Regions from separate parts of the Paenibacillus sp. JJ1722 genome, predicted to be linked through region 2. Evidence: riboswitches for the same ligand, from Rfam matches in the RefSeq annotation. Region 2 holds a riboswitch; the other holds the start of a gene.
What was found. A riboswitch is a leader RNA that binds a small molecule or an ion and turns the genes downstream of it on or off. The one in region 2 is predicted to bind thiamine pyrophosphate.
Positions count from the first base shown of each region.

Region 1: linked by a shared signal. The riboswitch ahead of ACM1ND_RS04840 (ECF transporter S component) and the one ahead of ACM1ND_RS01990 (ABC transporter substrate-binding protein) in region 2 are both predicted to bind thiamine pyrophosphate.

Region 1 is NZ_CP182500.1:1,048,272-1,052,547, reverse strand. It holds gene ACM1ND_RS04850 (energy-coupling factor transporter transmembrane component T family protein) at 1-319, opposite strand, end outside; gene ACM1ND_RS04845 (ABC transporter ATP-binding protein) at 294-1,757, opposite strand; gene ACM1ND_RS04840 (ECF transporter S component) at 1,757-2,353, opposite strand; TPP riboswitch at 2,603-2,714, opposite strand; gene ACM1ND_RS04835 (TatD family hydrolase) at 2,758-3,555, opposite strand; gene ACM1ND_RS04830 (polynucleotide kinase-phosphatase) at 3,576-4,276, opposite strand, start outside.
Region 2 is NZ_CP182500.1:452,866-457,141, forward strand. It holds gene ACM1ND_RS01975 (ABC transporter permease) at 1-255, opposite strand, end outside; gene ACM1ND_RS01980 (MTH1187 family thiamine-binding protein) at 252-545, opposite strand; gene ACM1ND_RS01985 (hypothetical protein) at 788-970, shown strand; gene ACM1ND_RS01990 (ABC transporter substrate-binding protein) at 978-2,021, opposite strand; TPP riboswitch at 2,213-2,322, opposite strand; gene ACM1ND_RS01995 (pyridoxamine 5'-phosphate oxidase family protein) at 2,593-3,027, shown strand; gene ACM1ND_RS02000 (bifunctional 2',3'-cyclic-nucleotide 2'-phosphodiesterase/3'-nucleotidase) at 3,247-4,276, shown strand, end outside.

The sequences.
Region 1 (4,276 bases), 600 kb from region 2:
GTATACCCCGATAAAAGCTTTCCTGCGTAATATGGATCAGGCCCCATGTCCACCAGGTCGTCACCCCTTTGCCGAACATCATCATGCCCGTTGAGGTTGAAATAAACACCAATATAAAGGGAGATCCATACAGCAGCAGCCGCTTCCATGGATGGCCTGACCAGACAAGCAGCAGCAGCATAGCACACGCAACATTAAACATGACATTCGGATCATGGATGACTATAACGACCACAAACAGTATGGAAAACATAACAAGCTTTAGGCCCGGATTCACGCGATGCAGCCATGTTTTATGATGGGGAAAGGATAGGTTCATACTGGAGTTCCCCTTTCTGAATCCGCCATATATTGGTACAATATCGACGGACAATTTCCGGGTCATGCGTGACCATCACAATGGCCGTGCCTGCCGCTCTCAGCTGCTCCAACATATCCAGCATGACAAAGGTATTACGCGCATCCTGCCCAAAAGTCGGTTCATCCAGCAGCAGCACTTCCGGCTCACGGATCATAGCCGTAGCAATACTCAACCGCCTTTTTTGGCCCAATGAAAGCTGATACGGATGACGCTCGTCCAGCCGCTCCAGTCCGAACTGTACGAGCATCCGATCGACCCGTTCCCGGCACTGTTCAACGGTGAACAAGCTCTTGGGTAACGAATACTCTAGTTCCTTTCGTACGGTGTGTGCTACGAATTGCAGCTCGGGATTTTGAAACGCGAACCCGATACGCTCTGCCAGTTGTTCCGTACTGCCTGCCTCAATTCCGCGCACGCTATAACGTCCCTGTGTGCGAAGTAAGCGCATCATGGAGAGCAGCAGTGAGCTTTTGCCAGCCCCGTTTTCACCGACCACGCCAATCCAGTCGCCAGGCTTCACCTGCGCATGCTCCACATAAATCACTGAACTTAAACCGCGGAGGCCACTAAAATGTTCCAGCTCCAGCAAATCAATCCCTGTACCATTCCCCGTACCATTCTGCTGTGTCACTGATTCACTCCAACGCGGCGAAGACGATTCACTCCATACTCCCGGGTACCACACGCCATACTCGGACAATGCCTGCCGCTGCCCATGAAATACTTCTTCCGCCCTTCCATCCGCAATGATCTCCCCTTGAGCAGAAAGCACCACAATCCGGTCCACATCATGGACAATTTCATTAATTTTATGCTCCACGATCACCAGTGTCTGGTCTACCGAAATGTTTCGAATGGTATCCCACACCTGTGTAGTGCCTTCCTCGTCCAACAAAGCCGTGGGCTCATCCAGAAAAAGCACTTCTGGCTCCATAGCCAGCACAGACGCAATCGCCAGCCGCTGTTTCATTCCCTGTGACATGCTGCCAATGGGCATGTGTATATCATCCGTTGATAGACCAACCTGTATCAGCAGCTCGCGAATACGGGATCGCATCTGCTCACGAGGAACCTGATTATTTTCCAACACAAAAGCCAGTTCCTCGTCTGCATATGACATACAAAACTGCGTATCAGGATCTTGAAATACAATACCTGAGACACTTGGGATTACAGCAGCATCGCATTTCATAGGCACTTCTATCGTGCGTGGAATCAGACCGCTTAACACTTGGAGCAGCGTTGATTTACCGCATCCACTCGGTCCCAGCAACAGCAGCTTTTCCCCCTTGCGGACAGACAAAGACATATTGTGAAAAAGCAGCTCCTGCTCACCGGGGAATTTCAACCGAAGACGGGTGATCGAAGCCACCACATCTTCGGTTGCCTGGCTCATCAATCCAGCCCCTTATAATCTTGTTCCGTTGCGGGTCTCAAACTTCGCGTGACTCCGGTTACCTCCAATGCCCTAGCCAGATAGAACGCGAATACCCCGGCAATCACAATGCTGCCAATCATGCGAAAACCAATAAACAAAACATAGTTCCAGGTCGAAAGCTGATCAATATACCCGTAGCTGAAGTCTAAAATCAGAGAAGCGACAGCCGCCCCGGCCGCAGCTAGCGAAGCAACCCACAGGTTTGCGTTCCGATACAGAAAAGCCGCAAAAAATAGCTCCGCTCCCAAGCCTTGCAGCAGGCCATAGTACAAAGTGGACATCCCCCATTCGCTTCCCAAAAAAGCACTGACCGTTGCCGCTGCCACCTCTGCCAAAATTGCAACACCCGGCTTGCGAATGATGAGATAAGCAAACGTGCCTGCCATAAACCACATGCCATACATCAGTTGCTCGGCGTGTAGACCGAATGGTTTCATCAAATCATAGGCAGGTCCCCATATTTTGTAGACTAACCCGAACACAACAGCGATCACAATCGTGACCAAAATATCAGTCAGCTTCAACCCTTTGGACGCTCTTACAGCAGTATTCATTATTGCGTGCTCCCCTTTTTCCTTATAATTGGCCTCTTGGCCATAAAAAAAAGCTTGTCTGGAGCTGAATCTCCAGGCAAGCTTTATGCGCAGTAAAAGGTGAAGCACCATACAAAACATCATTCGTCGATATGCCTTATATAACCAGTAGTCTAAGCTACTACACTGATACCAAGCCAAAGTCAGGGTCAAGGTAAAATGCTAGGACATACATTGTATCTATCGACAACCGCGAAACAAGCGGCATTCCTGTATAGTGTTCTTGGTTTCTCTACGCTGGCATTACCCAGATCAGATTTCACGGTCAGTGGCAAGGGCCACCCTCTCAGCCTGACTTTCTCAAGCTCCCGACAATGCTTTTTTAATTCACTATAATATATACCACATCTATGGCTTTGACAATCCTATAATCCGAAGAAACGTTTGGCTGTCTCCGTCGTGGCGATTTCGATCTCCATCATGCTTCGGCCTGTACATTCGGCAACCGTAGCAGCAATGTGAGCGAGATACATGGGCTCATTACGCCCTTCTTTAGGCTTCACGGGCAAATTACGCGGGGTCAAAAATGGTGCATCCGTTTCAATCATCAGACGGTCCAAGGGAATATCTCTGACCAGTTCACGCAGATGTTTGCCACGCCGTTCGTCGCAAATCCAGCCGGTGATCCCGATATACAGTCCCATCTCTACATACGTATGCAATTCTTGTTCCGTGCCTGTAAAACAATGCACCACTGCTTTATCGACAAGCCCTTGATACTCCCGCAGCATAGCAACAAAATCCTCATGTGCATCTCGTTCATGAAGAAATAACGGCATATTAAGCTCACCCGCCAGTTGGATTTGCTCCTCAAACCATCGGCGCTGCACATCACGCGGCGAAAAATCACGGTTATAGTCCAATCCGCATTCCCCTATGGATATGACCTGCGGCTGACTCGCCAGCTGGCGGAGCTGCTGAATCGTATCTGCGCTGCAGTCTTTGGCATCATGGGGATGCACGCCAGCTGTCGCATACAGCTTGCCCGGATAACGTGCTGCATACTGAGAAGCCTCCCGACTGCTGCGGACACTGGTCCCGGTAATAATCAGGGGTGAAATCCCTACAGCTGCGGCTCTCTCTACCACCTGTTCCCGATCCGCATGAAACGAACGGTGCATCAAGTTCACGCCAATATCAATTAACGGTGTACCCCTTTCCATCTCAATCCCTCCTTCGCAAACTACAATCTCGGATCAATCGGCTCCGATTCCAGAGATAGCGCGGCAAGGACGCATTCATGAATACGATCTACCGTATCCTTGCGGACAAAACGTTCCACGCCTTCCATACCAAGCGCTCCTTCCATCAGGGCATGACGCTCCTTTTTGTTCGTTCGACGCTGCTTCAGACGCTTTAAATTCTCAGAGGCAAGATAATCCATACCGTAAATGATGTGCAAATACTTCCGGCCTCTCACCTTGATTGCAGGCTGAATCATCTTGTCCCGATTTTTCATCAAAAAGCGTTCCGGCTTGATCACAATCCCTTCATGACCATCCTCTGCCATCTCGTTCCACCAGCGAATGACCTCTTCCTCGCTTGCTTCGTCCGTGATCACGCGGTACTCTGTCTCCATAAACAGGGAAGACAGCCCAGCCAGCTCCCGGTTTTGCTCCATATGCCAAATATGAGAATGGTCGAAAAAAGTCTTTCCGCTGTGTGCCAGTGTATGGAACGGTGCAATACGAATTTCATCCAGACCGTCCACATCCCAGCAATATTTTTGAAAAGCATCTTGAAACGTTACGGCATTCGCGTACTTCTGTTCCATTTCCTCCAACCAGTCTCCAACCTCTCGACCTGCAACCTTCGCCTGCTTCAGCTTGTCTACCAGCTTACTGCGATCCAACAGAGCTGCCTCCCCCACATGCGCATACTGTG
Region 2 (4,276 bases):
GGCGATCAACAGTCCCGTTGCTGTCCCTATCGCGAATCCGGCAAGTGTCAGACGAATCGTAGCCCATGTATGGGCACCAAGCAGCGCCGTCTGGGCTATGCCCTCTTGTACGATGAGGGATGGAGCAGGCAGCAGCCAGGATTCAACATGCAAATAGGAAACCGCCCCCTGCCAGGCCGCTAAAAAGAAGAGGACCGCCACAAAGGGCGGCCATACGCTTTTCCACCAGGATGCGTTCTTGCCTTTCGGATTCATGGGCGATATTTCTCGGTCAGCTTGTTCATGCTGATGCCTTGTGGGTTATGTGCGATTTTGATCTGTGAAATGACGCTGGGACTGCCCGCTTCCGTCAAAGCCTCGTGCATTTCTTTAACCACTTTCAGCAACTCGTCGAGCTCGCCCTCCATGGTCGTATCCAATGGATTCACCTGATGTTTGACACCGGAGCGCTGAATGACCTCGATCGCCTTATCTACATACGGGTAAGAGTCCTCGTTATTAGGAGTTTTAGGGATTACTTGAATACTGAGCAGTGTGTTAGCCATGCAAATTCACCTGTCCTTTATTTGGAGTGTTATTAAAAAAATATGGTGGTTTAAGGCGGGGAGACCGCTTCGCGTTTCATTTGATCTTACGATCGCTGCGCTTCTCCAGATTCAAATGAACCACTACGCTGCCAACCGCCTTAAAAACACCCTATTTTTAAAGCTGGTTTGTGTGGCATTTTTAACACACAAGCGCACCTACTTAGCGCTTAGATAATATGAGAAACTAAAGAATAAACCAAGTGGAACGAGAACGAAGTGGGCGGAATGGTGCTGTACAAGCGTTAACATTCGCCTTTGTACCCAGATTTCAACCTCTGGATATTTATAAAAGAAATCTGGGTACAGCAGCGATGGGAAGCACCATCCGACTGCGTAGTGGCGCTTCGTTCACTTCTCTAGTTCAGTCTTATTTAGCGTTTTAACAAATGATCAACGCTTGGGCAGGAAACCGTTTGTGAAGGCTTTATCGACTTCCAAAGGCTTGCTGAGCAGCTTGCGTTCGTACATCCAGTCCGAATAGTTTTGCCATACCTCCGGTTTTTGCACACCCCATTGCGCGGCATCGTCCTGATAACGCGGGCTTAGCCATTTTTGGCTGGCAAGTACCAGTTTTTTATCCAGCTCCGGTACAGCTTTGCTTAAGATGTCTGCGGCTTCTTCCGGATGAGCGATAGTGTATTCATAGCCTTGTGCGGTAGCGTCCATGAACGCTTTGACCAGCTCGGGATCATTTTTTATTGTCTGTTCGTTGCTCACAATTACAGGTGTATAGTAATCGAGGCTTTTGGAATAATCTTTTACATACAGCATATCCAATGGCTCACCTCGAAGCTGGGCCTCGATTCCGGTCCATGCGTAGAAAATCCAGGCAAAGTCGATATCCCGCTTCACGGCTGTAAAATAGTCTGCATTGCCCATGTTGATGATCTTCACTTTGCTCACATCGCCTTTGTCTGAATCCATGATGGATTTCATGACCGCTTCTTCTACGGGAGAGCCCCAACCGCCGTATTTTTTACCTTCAAAATCTTTCGGGCTCTTAATTCCACGATCTACCGGGGCTGCGAAGCCTGAGGTATTATGCTGAATCACCGCAGCGATGGATACAAGCGGCACGCCTTGCGTACGAGCCTGTGTGACGCCTTCTTGGTAGCTGATACCAAAAGGTGCAGCATTAGAAGCAACCATTTGATCAGCTCCGCCTGAACCAGGTTGAACAATTTGGACATTCAAACCCGCTTTTTCGTAAAATCCTTTGTCCTTAGCGACATAGAGTCCCGTATGATTCGTATTGGGTGTCCAGTCGAGCACGACTTTAACATCTTTGAGCCCCTTTGCCGGAGTAGACGTTTGAGTGTCGGTAGCGGGAGCCGCTTCTTGGGATGTGGGGGGACTTCCACCGCAAGCGGTCAGGGTCAGGGCCATGAGCCACAGACTGATCAGTCCCAGGCTTAATATTTTCATGCGCTTCATCGTTGTGTTCTCTCCTTTAATTACCCGTTATCCGTCCAATCAGACAGCTTAAGTTCCCCATTTTCTAAAAATAACATCTGCCGGATGCGATCTTTCCAACAACTTAATCTTCAACAAAAAAAGCGCCCCGAGTTTCCGGGACGCTTGCGCTTGTATATACCAAAGTAAGGGATGGTCCTATGTAAAAAAGGCACATCTTGCTTAAGCATTCCTACGCTGGCATTACCCAGATCAGGTTGTAAGGGTCAGTGTCTTGGGACACACTCTCAGCCGGCCGATTCCAGCACCCCTGGCATTGTATGGTTTAATGGGTTCATTTATTCGGGTTTACTACGACGATTATATGCCTTGAATGCGGGTCTGTCCAGCATGAAGGGAGAGGTGACGGTTCATTTGCCGAACCACAGGGTACACTTTTACTGTGAGCTTTGATCTGAAAATGAGCATGAATCAATTCGATTCGATCCGGTCATGTTATTTTCAGAACAGCTACGCAAGTAGGTTCAGATGGGCTGGTGCCCAATGGCGTGGCCGTAGAGAATTCTAATTCGTGAAAAGGAGTTGTTGTACTGTGGGTAAAACGGAAACATTGGATCGCAACCAACTGGAACAAGCCATTGTGAAGGCTTTGGATAACAACAAATTTTGCTCGTTAGGTACGGTAGAGGGTGGCAAACCGAAAGTACGCTATATGGCCCTTTTTAACGATGGAATGAACATTCATCTGGCGACAGATCGCAAAACGCATAAAGTAGAGGAGCTAAAGGACAATCCGAATGCTTATCTGCTGCTGGGTTATGAAGTTGGCGGTACGAAGGAAGTCGTAGAAGTGGAGGCTACCGTCCAGATCACAACTGATGAGGGGCTGCGCAAACAAGTGTGGAACGATTCCTTGAAGGAATGGTTTTCCGGACCGGATGATCCCGATTATGTCATTCTGGACGTGAATCCGACACGCATTGAGTATGTGGGTCAGCAATCTGAGCGCCAGGTTTGGAAGAAGTAATACGAATATAAATGGATAAGCCGGTGAATCTCCGAGTTTTTTAGGAGGTTTGCTGGTTTTTATTTTTGAGAAAATTAATTATTTTTTCATAAATAATTTAAGTAAATGACTACTCTTTTATCTGGCGTTGGATTAAAATAGAAATGGTGGGTTCAAGGCTTACATATATGTGCAAAAGTATGTATATGAGGCATACACCTTAATGAGGAGGGGTATATTTTGTTATTTCGTAAAAATTGGTTTAAAGGGTTTACAGCAGCAGTTGTGGCTTGTAGCATGCTGGTGTTTTCGGCCGCTCCATCCTGGGCAGCTAGCGATTCTCGCGATAGCGCTACGGTGAATTTGCGGATCATGGAAACAACGGATATTCATGCGTCGCTGATGAACTATGATTACTATTCAGACAAAGAAACCAACGAATATGGCTTGATTAGCACAGCTGGTTTGATCCAACAGGCGCGTAGTGAAACAAGAAACAGCATGCTGTTCGATAACGGTGATTTGTTACAGGGCAATCCATTAGGCGATTATATGGCCAGAAACAAAACCTATGAAAAAGAAGGCGGTGTCCATCCAGTCTACAAGATGATGAACTTGATGGGCTATGATGCGGCGACAGTGGGTAACCACGAATTCAACTACGGTCTCGATTTTCTGGAGAAATCGCTCAAGGGAGCCGATTTTCCTTACGTAAATGCGAATGTTTATGTTGACAAGGGGGGGCAAGCTACTAAAAATTATTTTACCCCTTATCGAATTCTTGATAAAACGGTAACGGACGAGAAGGGCCAAGAGCACATCCTTAGAGTGGGCGTCATCGGTTTGGTCACACCACAAATTATGCAGTGGGATGAAGCCAATTTGAAGGATAAAGTCGTTACGAAGGATATTGTGGAAACGGCGAAAAAGTTTATTCCTCAAATGAAGACGGAAGGTGCTGACATTATTGTCGTGCTTGCGCACACAGGTTATGAGGATGTGCCGCAAACGCCAATGATGGAGAATGCCGTTAAATATTTAAGCCAGGTGGACGGAATTAACGCTATTCTGTTTGGGCATGCTCATAAATCTTTCCCCGGCCCTGATTTTAAAGAAATGAAGGGTGTAGATCTAGATAAAGGAACCATTAACGGCGTACCGGCTGTGGAGGCTTCCTCATGGGGCAAGGAGCTGGGTATTATTGACCTGAGTCTGGAAAAGAGAAACCACGAGTGGAACGTAACTAACTCTCAGTCTGAAGTACGTCCGG